Regions from separate parts of the Sporosarcina jeotgali genome, predicted to be linked through region 1. Evidence: predicted binding sites of a transcription regulator. Region 1 holds the regulator's gene; the other holds the start of a gene.

The links. The regulator Rex, encoded in region 1, represses fermentation and respiration genes when NADH is low (regulators of the CRP and FNR family bind a similar motif). The targets are predictions, from matches to a motif close to TTGTGAAATATTTCACAA.
Region 2: a site for Rex is predicted at 2,538-2,555, ahead of PGH26_RS03275 (cytochrome c oxidase subunit 2A). Genes of this name have one in related genera too.

Annotation. Positions count from the first base shown of each region.
Region 1 is NZ_CP116341.1:2,719,562-2,727,346, forward strand. Features, by position in the region: gene groL (chaperonin GroEL) at 1-1,416, opposite strand, end outside; gene groES (co-chaperone GroES) at 1,469-1,750, opposite strand; gene PGH26_RS13715 (CPBP family intramembrane glutamic endopeptidase) at 1,939-2,691, shown strand; gene tatC (twin-arginine translocase subunit TatC) at 2,766-3,605, opposite strand; gene PGH26_RS13725 (twin-arginine translocase TatA/TatE family subunit) at 3,623-3,820, opposite strand; gene PGH26_RS13730 (redox-sensing transcriptional repressor Rex) at 3,888-4,538, opposite strand; gene PGH26_RS13735 (ABC-F family ATP-binding cassette domain-containing protein) at 4,667-6,595, shown strand; gene tsaD (tRNA (adenosine(37)-N6)-threonylcarbamoyltransferase complex transferase subunit TsaD) at 7,001-7,785, opposite strand, start outside.
Region 2 is NZ_CP116341.1:722,413-730,197, forward strand. Features, by position in the region: gene PGH26_RS03260 (sensor domain-containing phosphodiesterase) at 1-41, shown strand, start outside; gene PGH26_RS03265 (b(o/a)3-type cytochrome-c oxidase subunit 1) at 93-1,760, opposite strand; gene PGH26_RS03270 (cytochrome c oxidase subunit II) at 1,762-2,262, opposite strand; gene PGH26_RS03275 (cytochrome c oxidase subunit 2A) at 2,287-2,430, opposite strand; gene PGH26_RS03280 (glucosamine-6-phosphate deaminase) at 2,731-3,423, shown strand; gene PGH26_RS03285 (accessory Sec system S-layer assembly protein) at 3,714-4,616, opposite strand; gene secA2 (accessory Sec system translocase SecA2) at 4,613-6,991, opposite strand; gene PGH26_RS03295 (glycosyltransferase family 4 protein) at 7,242-7,785, shown strand, end outside.

The DNA.
Region 1 (7,785 bases):
TTCTTCACGCTTCAAGCGATCTACGACGATTGAACCTTCAAGACCTGCGTTTGTCGCGATTTGACGTACTGGCTCTTCAAGTGCACGAAGGACGATTTTCACGCCTGTTGCTACGTCACCTTCTACGCCTTCAAGCAATGTTTCTACTTTTTTGTATACATTGATAAGCGCTGTACCCCCACCAGAGACAATACCTTCTTCAACTGCTGCGCGAGTTGAGTTCAGAGCGTCTTCGATGCGAAGTTTACGTTCTTTCAATTCTGTTTCAGTTGCTGCGCCGACTTTGATCACTGCAACGCCGCCAGCAAGTTTCGCTAGACGCTCTTGGAGTTTCTCTTTGTCGAACTCTGAAGTTGTCTCTTCCAATTGTGCACGGATTTGACCCACGCGTGCTGAAATTGTATCTGCATCGCCAGTTCCTTCAACAATCGTTGTGTTGTCCTTTGTGACAACAACTTTAGAAGCGCGTCCAAGTTGTGCGATGTCCGTAGATTTCAAGTCAAGACCGATATCTTCCGTAATCACTTCGCCGCCTGTCAGGATTGCGATGTCTTCAAGCATTGCTTTACGACGATCTCCGAATCCAGGAGCTTTCACTGCAACCGCATTGAACGTACCGCGGAGCTTGTTCACAACGAGGGTTGCAAGTGCTTCGCCTTCTACGTCTTCAGCGATCATCAACAACGGCTTGCCTTGTTGTACGACTTGCTCAAGTACTGGAAGAATTTCTTGGATGTTGTTGATTTTCTTATCTGTAATTAAGATATATGGATTGTCGAGAACGGCTTCCATCTTATCTGTATCTGTTGCCATGTATGCAGATGCATAACCACGGTCAAATTGCATACCTTCTACAACGTCAAGCTCAGTTGTGAAGCCTTTAGATTCTTCAAGTGTGATGACGCCGTCGTTTCCAACGCGCTCCATCGCTTCAGCAATCAGATTACCGACTTCTTCATCGCCTGAAGAGATTGCAGCCACTTGTGCGATTTCCTGCTTGCTTGAGATTTCATCAGAAATACTCTTCAGTTCAGTAACTGCTGTCGCAACTGCTGACTCGATACCTTTACGGATGCCGACAGGATTTGCACCCGCAGTAACGTTCTTCAAGCCTTCACGGATCATTGCTTGAGCAAGAACCGTTGCAGTAGTTGTCCCATCACCAGCGATTTCGTTTGTTTTAGAAGCCACTTCAGCAACAAGTTTCGCACCCATGTTTTCAAATGCGTCCTCGAGTTCGATTTCTTTAGCAATCGTCACTCCGTCATTCGTGATAAGTGGTGACCCGAAGCTTTTCTCAAGAACTACGTTACGTCCTTTAGGTCCAAGTGTTACTTTTACAGCGTTTGCTAATGTATCAACACCGCGCATCATTGCGCTGCGTGCGTCTTCGTTGAATTTAATTTCTTTCGCCATAATGAATAAGTCCCTCCTGTTTTTGGTTTGATTGTCAAAGTGATGCACACCCTTAGATAGTTGCTAGAATGTCGCTCTCACGTAAAATTAAGTAGTCATTACCTTCATATTTAACTTCAGTACCTGCATATTTTGAGAAGATGATGCGGTCGCCTTCTTTTACTTCAAGCTCGACGCGCTGGCCGTTTTCGAGAACTCGGCCTGTACCGACTGCAATGACTTTACCCTCTTGAGGCTTTTCTTTTGCGGAATCTGGCAATACGATGCCGCTTGACGTTTTCTCTTCCACTTCGATTAGTTCAATTACAATACGATCACCTAATGGTTTCAACAAATGAAACACCCTCCTCTAACGGTTCTTCTATTTTTTAGCACTCACTAAACAGGAGTGCTAATACACTACATATCATAATAAATCGACGAATGAATTGCAAGTAAAACAAATCACTTTTACTTACTCTTTGCGCTTCTTTTCTAAAACCGATACACTTATGAATACTTAGATGGAAAGGATCGATTCCTGTGAAGCAAAAAACGATGAAACCATGGATGCTCTATTTGATCATCCTTCTTTTATACATTGCGATGCAGTTTGCCAGTCTCCCGATTTCTAAAGGGATGATTGCATTCTTCACCGCCAATGGCTACGAGCTGCAAGCTGCAAAATATAATGGATTTGCGTGGGGCTTGTTCGTCACGAACATTCTCGCGATTATTGCGATTTTCCTCGTTACCCAATCCGATAAGAAGTTTTGGACCGTCTTTAAAGGAAAGAAAGAATCGATTTGGAAATCCGTTGTTTGGGGAATTCTCGGTTTCTTCTTGGCACTGGGCGGTCAAATGATTGCGGGATACATTGAAAGAGCAATCGGCATTACAGAAGGTTCAGCGAGTACTGCACAACTCACGGAAATTGCTGCTGTCGCTCCGATTTTAATCATCTGTATCGTCCTGTTCGCTCCAATTTTAGAAGAAACCGTCTTCCGCCGCGTGCTATTCGGCGGTATCTATACAAAAACAAACTTCTGGATTGCGACGATTGTAAGTGCTTTGATCTTTGCTGCCGTTCATAACGAACTCGAGCACATCCTGACATACCTAATGCCCGGACTTGTATTCTCTTACGTCTACTACCGATCCAAACGCATCTGGACCCCTATGATCTCGCACATGCTGATGAATGGGTTCGTCATGATTGTCATGCTCAATCATGACAAAATACTGGAGCTCCAAAAACTCCAGCAATCCATTATCACCTTCTTCCATTTCTTTTAATAGGAGATGTTCAGACGACAAACAAAAAAAGACTTGCCAGACCGTTTCCCGGTCAGCAAGTCTTTTTCAATTGATCAATCTTGATGATTCATCCGTGCATTCACTTCGTCAATCTGCCGCTGCTGCTCAGCCTTAGCCTCTGCAAACAACCGCAGCCGTTCCGCCTCTTCTTCTTCCACACGCCGTTTCTCTTCCGCCTTCAAGAACTTTTTATAGCCGACGCGAGCAATGATGATACTCACCTCATACAGCAAGAACAGCGGAACCGTCACGAACAAGTGTGACACTAAATCAGGAGGCGTAATGAACGCCGCAATGACGAACAATATGAAGTAAGCGACTTTACGGAACTTCGACAGCACATTAGGATTCAAGAACCCGAGTCTTGACAAGAACAGTAGAACTACAGGAAGCTGGAACACGAATCCGAACGGCAGTAAAATCTGGAATAAGAACGAAAAGTACTGATTAATGCCGATTGTCTGCGTAATTCCTAAATCTGCCGATAACGTCTCCATGAATTTGATGACATACGGCAACAATACAAAATAAGAAAACGCGATTCCTGAGAGGAACAAGACAAACGCAAAAGGAATATAACTGAGCGTCACTCGTCGTTCCGTATCCAGCAAGCCGGGGGAAACGAACGCCCAAAATTGGTACATGATAATTGGCAAAATAATAATGATTCCGATGAACACAACCACTTTTAAGTAAATGGCAATCGGATCGATTACGTTAAACGCGTTTAGCGGTAAATCCGCTGCCGGTCCATTTGACTGCAAAAACTTAATGAGCGGTTTCGCTAGTAAAAAACCGCCAATGACTGAAACTGCAAAGAAAACGACGATCGTAATCAGCCGTTTTCGAATTTCTTCTATATGCTCAATAATGGTTAGCGTACGTTCTTCCATTAGACAGACATCCTAACTTATTGCACTTCTTTCTTATCTTCCACTTTTTTAACATCTGTTTTCGCGTCGTCGTCTTCTACAAGACCTTTAGTCGCGTTTTTAAATTCGCGCAGTGAAGAACCGAATGCTTTGCCGATTTCAGGCAACTTTTTCGGTCCGAAAATGAGAAGGGCAATGACAGCAATAATAAGCAGACTTCCAATACCTGGTGACATTCCGGACACCTCCCTTTGAATATGTCTATTCTACACCATATCACACGAAATGACTATTCGTGCAACCCTATAATTGTGAATCTTTTACGTCATTTTTTATGAAGTAAATAAGAGATTGCAGTTCAACAGACAAGTCGATTGTATGGACCCGAATCGATGGTGGAACGGTTAGCCGGATTGTTGTGAAATTGAGAATCCCTTTAACACCTACAGCCGCGAGCCGATCCGTTAATTGCTGAGCAGCACGGGAAGGCACCGTTAAAATGACAAGGTCAATTCCGAGTTCCGTTAACTTTTCTTCAATCATATCTGGATGATAAACAGGTATATCCGAGATGATTTTGCCGTCATGGGGCGCTTTAGGATCAAACGCTATGACGATGCGTGTATTATGATTCTTATGGAAATTGTATTTCATGAATGCATGTCCAAGACTGCCCACACCGATTAGCGCGACATCCGTGGCTTCATCTTGGTCGAGTGTTTTTCTAAAAAAGCTGACGAGGTAATCTACATCGTAACCATAGCCTTTACGGCCGAGTGCACCGAAGTGCGAAAAATCACGACGTATCGTCGCTGCATCGATCTTCATCGCCTCGCTCAGTTCGCTTGAAGAAACCCGTTTCTTCCCGCTATTCGCGAAATTTTGTAAGAACCGATAGTACAACGGCAAGCGTTTGGACGTTGCCTGGGGGATTTTAACCGTTTCTTCAGCCATCGTAAACCTCCTGCTGCTGTATCGAATCGCTTCTATCGTACAGGAGAAGCGTGCTGTTGTAAAGCCGGTGATTGCACCCTTCTCCCCATTCCAGTAAACTGAAGTAGAATGAAAATAGAGGTGAAACGATGATAATCTTGCAAGTGAACGGTGTAACGAAGTCGTTTTCAGGCACTGATATATTGGAGAATGTAAAATTAGAAGTGCAGCATCGTGATCGCGTAGCGCTCGTTGGCCGTAACGGCGCGGGTAAATCCACATTACTTAAAATCATTGCCGGGGAATCTGCTGCAGACACTGGCGACATTATTGTCCCTAAAGGAATCCGCATCGGGTATCTCGAACAGCATAGCGGCCTCGAAACAGAACTATCTGTGTGGGACGAAATGATGACAGTCTTCGAACCGCTCCAAGCCATGGAACGCCGGCTGCGCGGATTGGAAGCACAAATGGCAGATCCAGATGTCTATGGAGACCCCGCAGCTTCAGAACGTGTAATGGGCGAATATGATTCTCTTCAAGTCGAGTTCAAAGATCTCGGTGGCTATCAGTACGAATCGGATACCCGCTCCATATTGCACGGAATGCGGTTTTATCCCGCTGACTATGAAAAGCCTGTTGATTTACTATCAGGCGGACAGAAGACACGCCTTGCTTTAGCCAAAATGCTGTTAAGCAAACCTGATTTGCTGATTTTAGATGAACCGACGAACCATCTGGACATCGAAACACTTGGCTGGTTAGAAAACTATTTGAAGTCCTATGAAGGGGCTCTGCTAATCGTGTCGCACGATAGATACTTCCTCGACCAAGTAGTGACATTAGTATATGAGGTCTCACGACGCAAAGTCTCGCGCTTTACAGGCAATTACAGTGCGTATTTGGACGAGAAAGCAAAGAACTATGAGAAAGACCGTAAGATGTTCGAAAAAGAATCGAGTGAAAAAGCGAAGCTCGAAGATTTCATCCAAAAGAATATCGCTCGTGCATCCACAAGTAAAATGGCGAAAAGCCGCCGCAAGCAATTGGAGCGGACAGACTGGATGGACGCTCCTGACGGGGATGAAAAGTCCGCCAACTTCTCATTCACAATCGACCGTCCAAGCGGAAATGATGTACTTGCTGTGGAAAAGGCTTCCGTAGGGTATGATGGGAAGCCTGTCTCAACGAATATTGACATGCGTGTCTATAAACAGGACCGCATAGCCATCCTGGGTCCGAACGGTGTCGGCAAATCCACGTTATTGAAAACCATCGTCAAACGCCAAGAGCTGCTAGCTGGAGATATTCGGTACGGTACTCATGTACAGTTCGGCTATTATGACCAAAACCAGGCAACGCTTGTTGGTTCCGGTACTGTGCTGCAAGAAATCTGGGATGACTGGCCACTTATGAACGAAAAAGATATTCGAACGCTGCTGGGACGCTTCCTCTTTACAGGAGATGATGTCGGCAAGCCTGTTCAATCTCTTTCAGGCGGTGAAAAAGCCCGCCTTTCCCTGGCAAAGCTCATGCTTGAGAAGTCCAATACACTCGTACTGGATGAGCCGACGAACCATTTAGATCTTGATAGCAAAGAAGTACTTGAGAATGCATTGGACGACTTCCCTGGAACCATCCTCTTTGTTTCGCATGACCGCTATTTTATTAATCGGATTGCAACTAAAGTCTTCGATTTAAGCGAAAACGGAGCTGTAGAGTACTTAGGGGACTATGATTATTTTGTCGAAAAGAAAACAGAGCAAGCTGAGCTTCTTGCCGAATCTCTCGCTGCAAAACAATCCACAGCTGTTATTAAAAGCCGTCCTCAGGAAGTGGATAAAGAACGTCAAAAGGCGGAACGCCGTTTGAAACGTGCAATTGAACAAACTGAATTGAAGATGGCTGAGCTGGATGAGCAAATTGCGTCCCTTCAAGAAGAACTGATTAAGCCCGAGTACGCGGATGATCATGTGAAACTCATGGAATTACAAGCAAGTATCGATTCCCTTCAAGAGACCCACGATACGCACGCTGAAGATTGGCTGATGATGCAAGAAGAACTGGAAACTGTTTAACTTCTCGTGAAGCAGCGGAAATCTCCGCTGCTTTTTCTTGTGCTAAAGCTGTGGTGTCTTCCAATGAAAGAAGCGTTCCGCATTAGACTATAAAATCCGTCACCAGTCAACAGATGTCCACCTCAATTCGACATCGGTCTAAACTTGTTTTCCACAAACTTGTCCACACTAACAATCCCGGTTTTATCACTATTCACAAAGTTATCCACGTTGTCCACATAAAACATCTTTTTAATCCACAAAGTTATCCAAGTGCACATCCTAACTTATCAACTACACACCATCTTATACACATGTTATCCACAAATTGTGCATAAGTACGAATGTTCTCTATTGACAAACCAAATTCGCTGAGTATCAAAAAAACATGGAAATCGTCTGAATTTGACGAATTCCATGTTACTATTATTGGTTCCATGATACGAGCTGCATGCCAGGTCTTCCGTTCATCGATAGATCTCCCCGCACGTTACTTAAATACATCTGTGTGCCTGCAGCCGCAATCATTGCTGCATTATCTGTGCACAGCGCAATAGGCGGAACACTGAATGGGATATGCTCTTTGGCGAACGTCGACTCTAATGAATTTCTAAGCCCTCTATTCGCTGAAACACCGCCTGCTGCAATTACTTGCTTCACGTCATATTCTTTAGCGGCTCTTACTGCTTTCACTGTCAGAACTTCAACTACACTCTGCTGGAAACCTGCGGCAACAGCCTCAGCATCCAGTATACCGCCACGCTGTTCCAAGTTATGCTTATAGTTAATGACGGATGATTTCAATCCGCTAAAACTGAAGTCATAAGAGTCTGCTTCCAGCCAAGCTCTTGGAAACTCTACTGCGGACTCACTCGCAAGTGCCAGCTTATCAACGTGAGGGCCTCCCGGATATGGCAGTCCCAACACACGCGCCACTTTATCATACGCTTCACCTGCAGCATCGTCTCTCGTCTCGCCAATGAGCTCAAATGATCCATGCTCCCGCATAATTACCATTTCCGTATGTCCTCCAGAAACAATCAGTGCAAGGAGCGGGAATTCCATCGGCTGGACGAGCTGATTCGCATAAATATGCCCTGCGATATGATGTACTCCGATAATCGGCAGCGCGTTTGCGAATGCAAATGCTTTTGCTGCATTGATTCCAATTAGAAGAGCCCCGACAAGTCCTGGTCCTTCCGTGACAGCTA
Region 2 (7,785 bases), 1.2 Mb from region 1:
CTCGATTTCCATTTTTATATCTGCCTATTGAGACTGCGTAAAATGAAAACATCCGGACTTAGAGCGAAGTCGCTTTAAGTCCGGATGTTTTTTTACATTCTGCCAATCGGCCATTTGAACGGCACAGATCCTGGTGGAGAGTGTTTAATAATGTCAATCATCGGGATGGTATAAGCGAAAGCAATTAGTGCAATCGTAATACCAATCCATACATACCAGTTTTCAAGTATTTTCGGTGTTTTTTGTGCATCTTCATCTTCAGCAGCAATCGGGAATTCTTCGACGCCTCTTGGTGCAAAAAATGCAAGCTTAATGAAGATATATGTCATCAAGAGAATACCGATGAACAGGATGGTACCGCCGATTGCTTGTGCAAGCTGGTAACCGATCCAAGTATCGACCTGTGCACCGCCAGCGTATTCAGAGTACGCAGAACGACGCGGACCGCCGAGGAGGCCTTGAATGTGCATCGCCGTTGACATGATTGTCATACCAACTGTCCAAATAATCGTTTGGATGATTCCGAGTTTGTTCAATTGCTTAGTTAAACGACGGCCCGTCAAGTGGGGCACAAGCCAGTAGGCAATCCCGAAGTATGTCAAAATAACGGTTGTTGCAATCGTTAAATGGAAGTGACCTGTAATCCAAATCGTATTGTGAACAAGTGCATTCATTTGGTGGGACGCGTTAATAATACCGCCGATACCACCCGGGATGAAGGCCGCCATACCGACAAATGGCGCGAAGAACCGTACATCGCCCCATGGCAGTTTCTTGAACCAGCCGAAGAGACTGCTGAAACCTTTTTTACGTCCTGTGATCTCGAAAGTCGCAAAAATCGAGAATGCGGTCATCAAGGAAGGGATAACAACCATCATGGTCAATACGACTTGAATGAATTTCCAAGTAGGGTCAATTCCCGGCTCTGTCAGCTGGTGGTGGAACCCGACTGGAATCGAGAACATCAAGAGCAGGATGAATGCAAGACGTGCGAGTGAATCACTGAATAGTTTTCCACCGATGATTTTCGGGATAATTGCATACCAGGCCATATAAGCAGGAAGCAGCCAGAAGTACACAAGCGGGTGACCGAAGTACCAGAACAATGTACGGCTGACGAGCACGTTGATCGTTTCCGTGTATCCGAGTGACCAAGGGATGAATTGGACAACTACTGCAATCGCAACACCAAGGGATGCGATGACCCACATGAGCATGTTAATGACAACCATAAACGCAAGAAGCGGGGATTTTTCACCTTTGTGCGCTTTTTTCCAGACATACAGCTGGCGGAAGTTTGTAAACGCGCCAACCCAGCTGCCGATAATGACAAGTGCCAGACCGATATAAAAGGCAGGGTGAGCTGCAAGCGGTGCATAGAATGTATACAAAACGTTCGCTTCACCGACTAAGATTGTAACGGCAGCCATAATCGTACCGACCAGCATCATCCAGAAGGAGACCCAGCCGGCGTTCCGCTGTTTATCCGAAATTCCGACTGTTTTCCCCATAAGGGCAAACTGGAATCCTAAAATGAAGAAAGTTGTCAATACAAGTCCAAGAATCACTCCGTGAACCGTTAAAATCGTGTAGTAGTTAATGTTGAAAGGCAACGTGAATCTGCCAGAACGGACAAACGTCTGCAGAAGCCCCATAAGGCCGCCGACGAGTAATGAAACGAACGTGACATACATGAATGACATGTAGAGCCGTGCATCTTTTTTAGGGAATAAACGAAGATTATTTTCAGTTCCATCCATATTAATACACCTCTACCTTTCCAAACATCTGGTGGTGACCGATGCCGCAATATTCGTTACAGACGATTGTGAACTCGCCTTTATTTTTCATAACCGCTTCGTACCGGCTAATGTGACCAGGTTCAACCATCATGTTGACATTCGTTCCGGCAACTTGAAATCCGTGAACAACGTCTTTGGATGTAATTGTAAAGAGAACTGTGGATCCCTGTGGCACACGAATGGTCTTTACAGCCTTTTCGTCTTTATCCACGCCGAAATCGTAGTTGAATGCAGAAGCGACGATATTGACTTTATACTTACCGTCAGCAACTTCTGTCAGACCCAGGTTTTCAGGCTTGAAAGAATCATGTGCTTCCACGTTGTTCTGGTCAATCGTTTCCAAATGACTTTGAGGGTGAGTCCCTTTCCAAAATGCTGCAAATCCTATAATTAAAAGAAAAATAACTAATGATGCCATACCAAACGTAAGCCAAACTTTCTCATACTTGTGCAGATGCATAACCTCTGCCTCCTTCTTCTCTCGTTATCTTGAAATGAAAAGCCAATAAGCGCCGAACCATGCTCCTACCATCAGTACCCCGAGGATCATTACCATAATGAAGGTTCCTTTTAAGTTCGAAGATTCTTCTGATGAAGCGACTGCGTTACTTTTTTGCTTTTTTGCCATTTCAATCACCGCCTTTAAAAGCTGTTTTGTATGCTCTGTAAGAACTACTTTCATCATATAAAATCTGAGAGATTTAAATACTAGGGAAATCCCTAATACTTTAGTACGTGAGACGTATTTCACAAATTGTTCATAGTACCACCACATTTTAGACAAAAGCAAAAGTTGGAAAAATAGAAGCTTATGAAAGAGGAGATCGGGGAATAGAGTGAGGAAAGGGCTCCTGTTGACCGTAACAGTGGCACGCTTTACAATTAATGAAGAACCCACATAGAAAGTTGGTATAAGTTTATGAAAAACATTCAAACGATTGTTGTTGAAAGTAAAGAACAAGGTGCGGAAAAGATCGTTGAACTCGTACGTGAAGAACTAGAAGCAGGCAGCTTAAACGTTCTAGGACTTGCAACAGGAAGTACAATGGAGCCTGTCTATGAAAAAATGGTGGCATCTGATCTTGATTTTACAAGTGTAACTGCGTTCAATCTTGACGAATATGTTGGGATCCCCGCAACACACAAAAACAGCTATGCGTATTACATGAACCATCTTTTATTCAACGAAAAGCCATTTAAAGAGACGCATATCGAAAACGGCATGGCAGAAAATTTAGAAGAAGAATGTGTTCGTTATGAGACGCTGTTGAAAGAAAATCCGTTGGATATCCAGTTGCTTGGAATCGGTGAGAATGGACATATCGCGTTTAACGAACCGGGTACATCACCAGAATCTGTTACGCACGTTGTCGAACTGACAGAGTCAACAATTGCGGTGAACAGCCAATACTTCACAGAAGATGAAACGATGCCTGTCACTGCGTTAACAATGGGAATTTCATCAATCATGCAAGCGAAAAAACTTATCGTTGCAGCATTCGGCGAGAAAAAACGTGCAGCACTTGAAAAACTGTTCGCGGGCGAAGTGTCAACGGAATGGCCAGTGACCTATTTGCTGGATCACCCGAATGTAGTCGTCATTACTGATTTGAAGTTGTAATAGAAGAAGATTTAGGGAAGGCTGTCCAAAAGGGCAGTCTTTTTTGTTGGGGAGTAATTTTGCAATTGGAGGATGGAAGTTGTCCATCACTGGGAATGGTTTCTCCGACATATAGGGGTATTTCTTCATCACATAATGCTATTTCTCTGTCTCGGAACAAAAATTCTCCGACACGCCGACGAATTTCTCGAACACAGGACACAATTCCAATTCGTTAACGATACGCAAGGGACTCTATGAATACAAAAATCCCCCGTACAACCTCAATTGTACGGGGGAGAATCGATAAATTATGCATTTTGCTGAGGAACACGGATGGTCCAGCGAGAGAAATCCGGTTCTTCTTTAGAAACCATTTCAATTGGATAAACAAAAGTCCATGGCTTCGTTGTATTTGCACTGACAGGAAGTGAACCGATATCGAACGAACCGCTCGCAACCACTTCACCTGTTGCGTCGATCAATTCAAGCGGCAGCTTCTCGATATTAATTTGCTTGGAGTGACCGTTGCGGATGAAGACGGATGCAGCAATGCTTCCATCTTCTTGCTTTCCAACTTGGAATCCAGCGATGTTAACTTCACGCGGTTTCAACTTTGGCAGGTTCCCGACAACTTCTTCAAGTGCTGCTTTTTGCTCAGCTGGAAGGCTTGTCTCCCAAGACTCTTCTAGTTCTAGCTTGTGAGGCACCATAGACTGAACGTTGAACGCAAGTTTCCAGTTTTCTTTAGGCGGCTCTTCGACGAAGAGATTGTCTTTAGTGAAAACGAATACCCAAGGACGTGCGCTGCGCGGAGCGATTTCCCCGAGCTCACTCAAATCGAATTGTTGAGATCCAAGAGTCTTTCCGTCTTCGTCCATTAGCATTAATTCCACTTCACCAACAGTAATCGTTTGGTCTAATGATGAACGGAAAAATGCTTTGACCAAAAATTCACCTGTTGCCGGTTCAACGTCAATATCGATTCCCGACAATGAAATTTGGTTTGGTTTCAGTGTTTCTAGTTCGTTTGCAAGAAAACGGAATACGTATTCCTGTTCTTGAGGCAATTCCCATGAAGGGTGAAGGGATAGCGCTGTTTCGATATCCTCGTCTCCAGCGGGGCCGCCTGTACCGGCCATTAGTTCTTCAGAACCGATTGTGCTGTCGCTGCCTGTTTTCTCGGTCTTTTTAAATAATGAAAGAAATTTCATGAGTTAACCTCCTCTGATTGTTGTTCTTGCTGTTCTGTTAGGATTTTCATGAACTGAATGACTTCAGATGCAATATCCCTGCGCAGTTTTTGATAATGTTTGCCGAAGAGTTCCAATCCTTCGCGCTGATAAATTCGCATTGGATCTTCTTGCCCGTAAGAGCGGAGTCCAATTCCTTCTTTCAACCGTGTCATCACTTCTAGATGCTTCACCCACATTGTATCGATATGGCTCAGCATAACTTGTGGAATAAGCTGGTTCACTTGCTCATTATCCTCAAATGATTGGATGTATGCAACCAATTCGTCAAGTGGCTCCGTATAGAACTTCACGATTTGCATTGGCTTTTCAAATGTTCGCGGCAGTTCTAGCGGATTACGAAGCAGCGAATTCATCGTTCGTTCGATGCGCTCGAAATCCCACTGATCCGGAGTTTCTCCATCTGGACAGCTGTCGAAAACAACGAACTCTGTTGTTTCTTTTAACATCGTTTGCAAAAGTCCGTTTACATCATTGCGATCTAACACGTTGTCACGCAATCCGTACAAGACGTTTCGCTGATCATTAATGACATCATCCAGCTTTAAATTGTATTCACGCATTGAGTAATGAGCACCTTCAACAATACGCTGAGTCTGTTCTGTCAGCTCATTGACATCTTTGTTAAGGACTAAGCCCGTGTCATCAGTTTCGACTTTCTTTATAAATTTCTCAATATCATCTTTCGCAAAACGTTTGAACATATCGTCTTCCAGAGATAAGAAGAACCTGGATTCACCTTTGTCTCCTTGACGACCTGAACGTCCTCGAAGCTGGTTATCGACCCGTCGGCTTTCGTGCTTTTCAGTTCCAAGCACAAACAATCCGCCAAGATCTTCAACCCCGTCACCAAGGACAATATCAGTACCGCGGCCGGCCATGTTTGTAGCGACCGTAATATGTCCTTTTTGACCTGCGTTAGAGATTAAATCGACTTCCTGCTCAACACTTTTCGCATTTAACAAGTTGTAATCAAGTTTATGTTCATCCAAATACTCGACAACTTTCTCGGATTGCAAGATTGAAGTAGTTCCGACCAGTACCGGCTGCCCGACTTTGTGGCGTTCAGCTACTTCTTTTGCCATTGCTTTGTACTTTTGGTCAATTGTTTTAAAGACAAAGTCTTCCTGGTCAATCCGCTGACGGGGACGGTTTGTAGGAATTTGAATGACTTGCATGTTGTAAACTTCCCGGAACTCTTTTTCCTGCGTTTTCGCAGTCCCTGTCATCCCGCAAAGCCGCGGATACATGCGGAAATAGTTTTGGATAGTAATCTGTGCCTGAGCTTTGTTTTCATCAGTGATTGGAAGCCCTTCTTTTGCTTCAATCGCTTGATGCAAGCCATCTGACAACGTTCGTCCATCCATGATCCGGCCTGTAAACATATCGACCAATTCAATCTTTTGGTCGCGGACGATATAGTCAACGTCCCGTTTGAAAATGACATAGGCACGAACTGCTTGAATCATATAATGGTAGAGAGTTTGGTGTTCAAGGTCATATAGGTTATCAACCCCAAATGCTTTCTCCACTTTCTCAATACCTGTTTCAGTTAACGATGTCGATTTGGTTTCGTCATCAAAGTCGAAATCCACACCTTGTTTGAAACGTTTTGCCAGCCGTGCTGCAATCATATGAAGGTCCGCATCTGCCTGCATTTTACCTGCGACAATCAACGGCGTCTTCGCTTCGTCAATCAAAACACTGTCCACTTCGTCAATAATTGCGTAATGGTACGGTCGTTGAACCTTCTGGCTAATGTGCTGCGCCATATTGTCACGCAAGTAGTCAAAGCCGAACTCGGTACCGACTCCGTATGTGATATCAGCATCGTATGCTTCTTTCTTTTCAAGACCTTGCATCATCGGCACGTTCAATCCAACGCTCAAGCCGAGGAAACGATGAATTTGTCCCATCTGATCGAAGTCACGGCGAGCCAGATAGTCATTCACTGTAATGATATGAACGCCTTTACCTTCAAGGGCGCGTACATAAGAGGGAAGGGAAGCAACAAGCGTTTTACCTTCTCCTGTCGGCATTTCTGCAATGTTACCTTCTGTCAGCACCATGCCGCCGATTAACTGTACGTCAAAATGACGCATGTGAAGGACGCGTTTTGAAGCCTCGCGCACAACCGCAAATGCTTCAGGTGTAATGGCTTGAACCGTTTCACCATTCGTGAGACGTTCTTTGAATTCAACTGTTTTTTCAGCAAGCTGTTCGTCTGTTAAGTCGACATAATTGGCTTCTAATTTATTTATACGATCAACGATTTTTCGATATTTCTTAAGCTGTCGATCACTGGTTTGGTTTGATCGTTTAAAAATGGATAGCATATAGTTAACGCTCCTTTATATTGTCCATTCAACGGACACGACTCTATTTTATCAAACAAGAGCGGAAAAGACTAGAACCGCGTGAAAGAACGTGATGGATAATAGGAGTAAGCCATGCAAATAAAGGGTATGGATAACTAATTCGTATGTGATTTCATAGAAAAATTGATTCACAGAGTGCTTTCTTTCAATGGGCATGTTATAATACGGTAGGCTTTAACTAAAATTGAGTACTACAGGGAGGAAGGACATGTTATTCCTTGCAATGGCAGCTGCGTTTGTCGGTGCCATCATACTAACTCCACTTGTCATAAAATTTGCGTTCCGTATCGGGGCGGTTGATAAACCAAATTACCGCAAAGTTCATGCTGCGGTCATGCCGCGTATTGGAGGCCTTGCGATATTTGGAGCGTTTTTAATTGGATATGCCATATTGTTGCCTAAAGATGAACACGCTGCCGGTATTTTAATCGGTGCGGTGATCATTATCGCAATTGGATTCTTCGATGATATGCTGGAAATTACAGCGAAAGCAAAAGCATTAGGACAGTTAGTTGCCGCTATCGTGGTGATGACTGTCGGACATTTGCAAATTGATTTCATTAACTTGCCATTTCTTGGCCAAATCGATTTTGGATACTTAAGTATTCCTATTACGATCCTCTGGATTGTAGGTGTAACGAATGCCATTAACTTAATTGACGGTCTTGACGGACTTGCTGCAGGTGTTTCGACAATTGCACTTATCTCCATTTCGGTCATGGCACTTATCATGGGGAATACATTCGTACTTG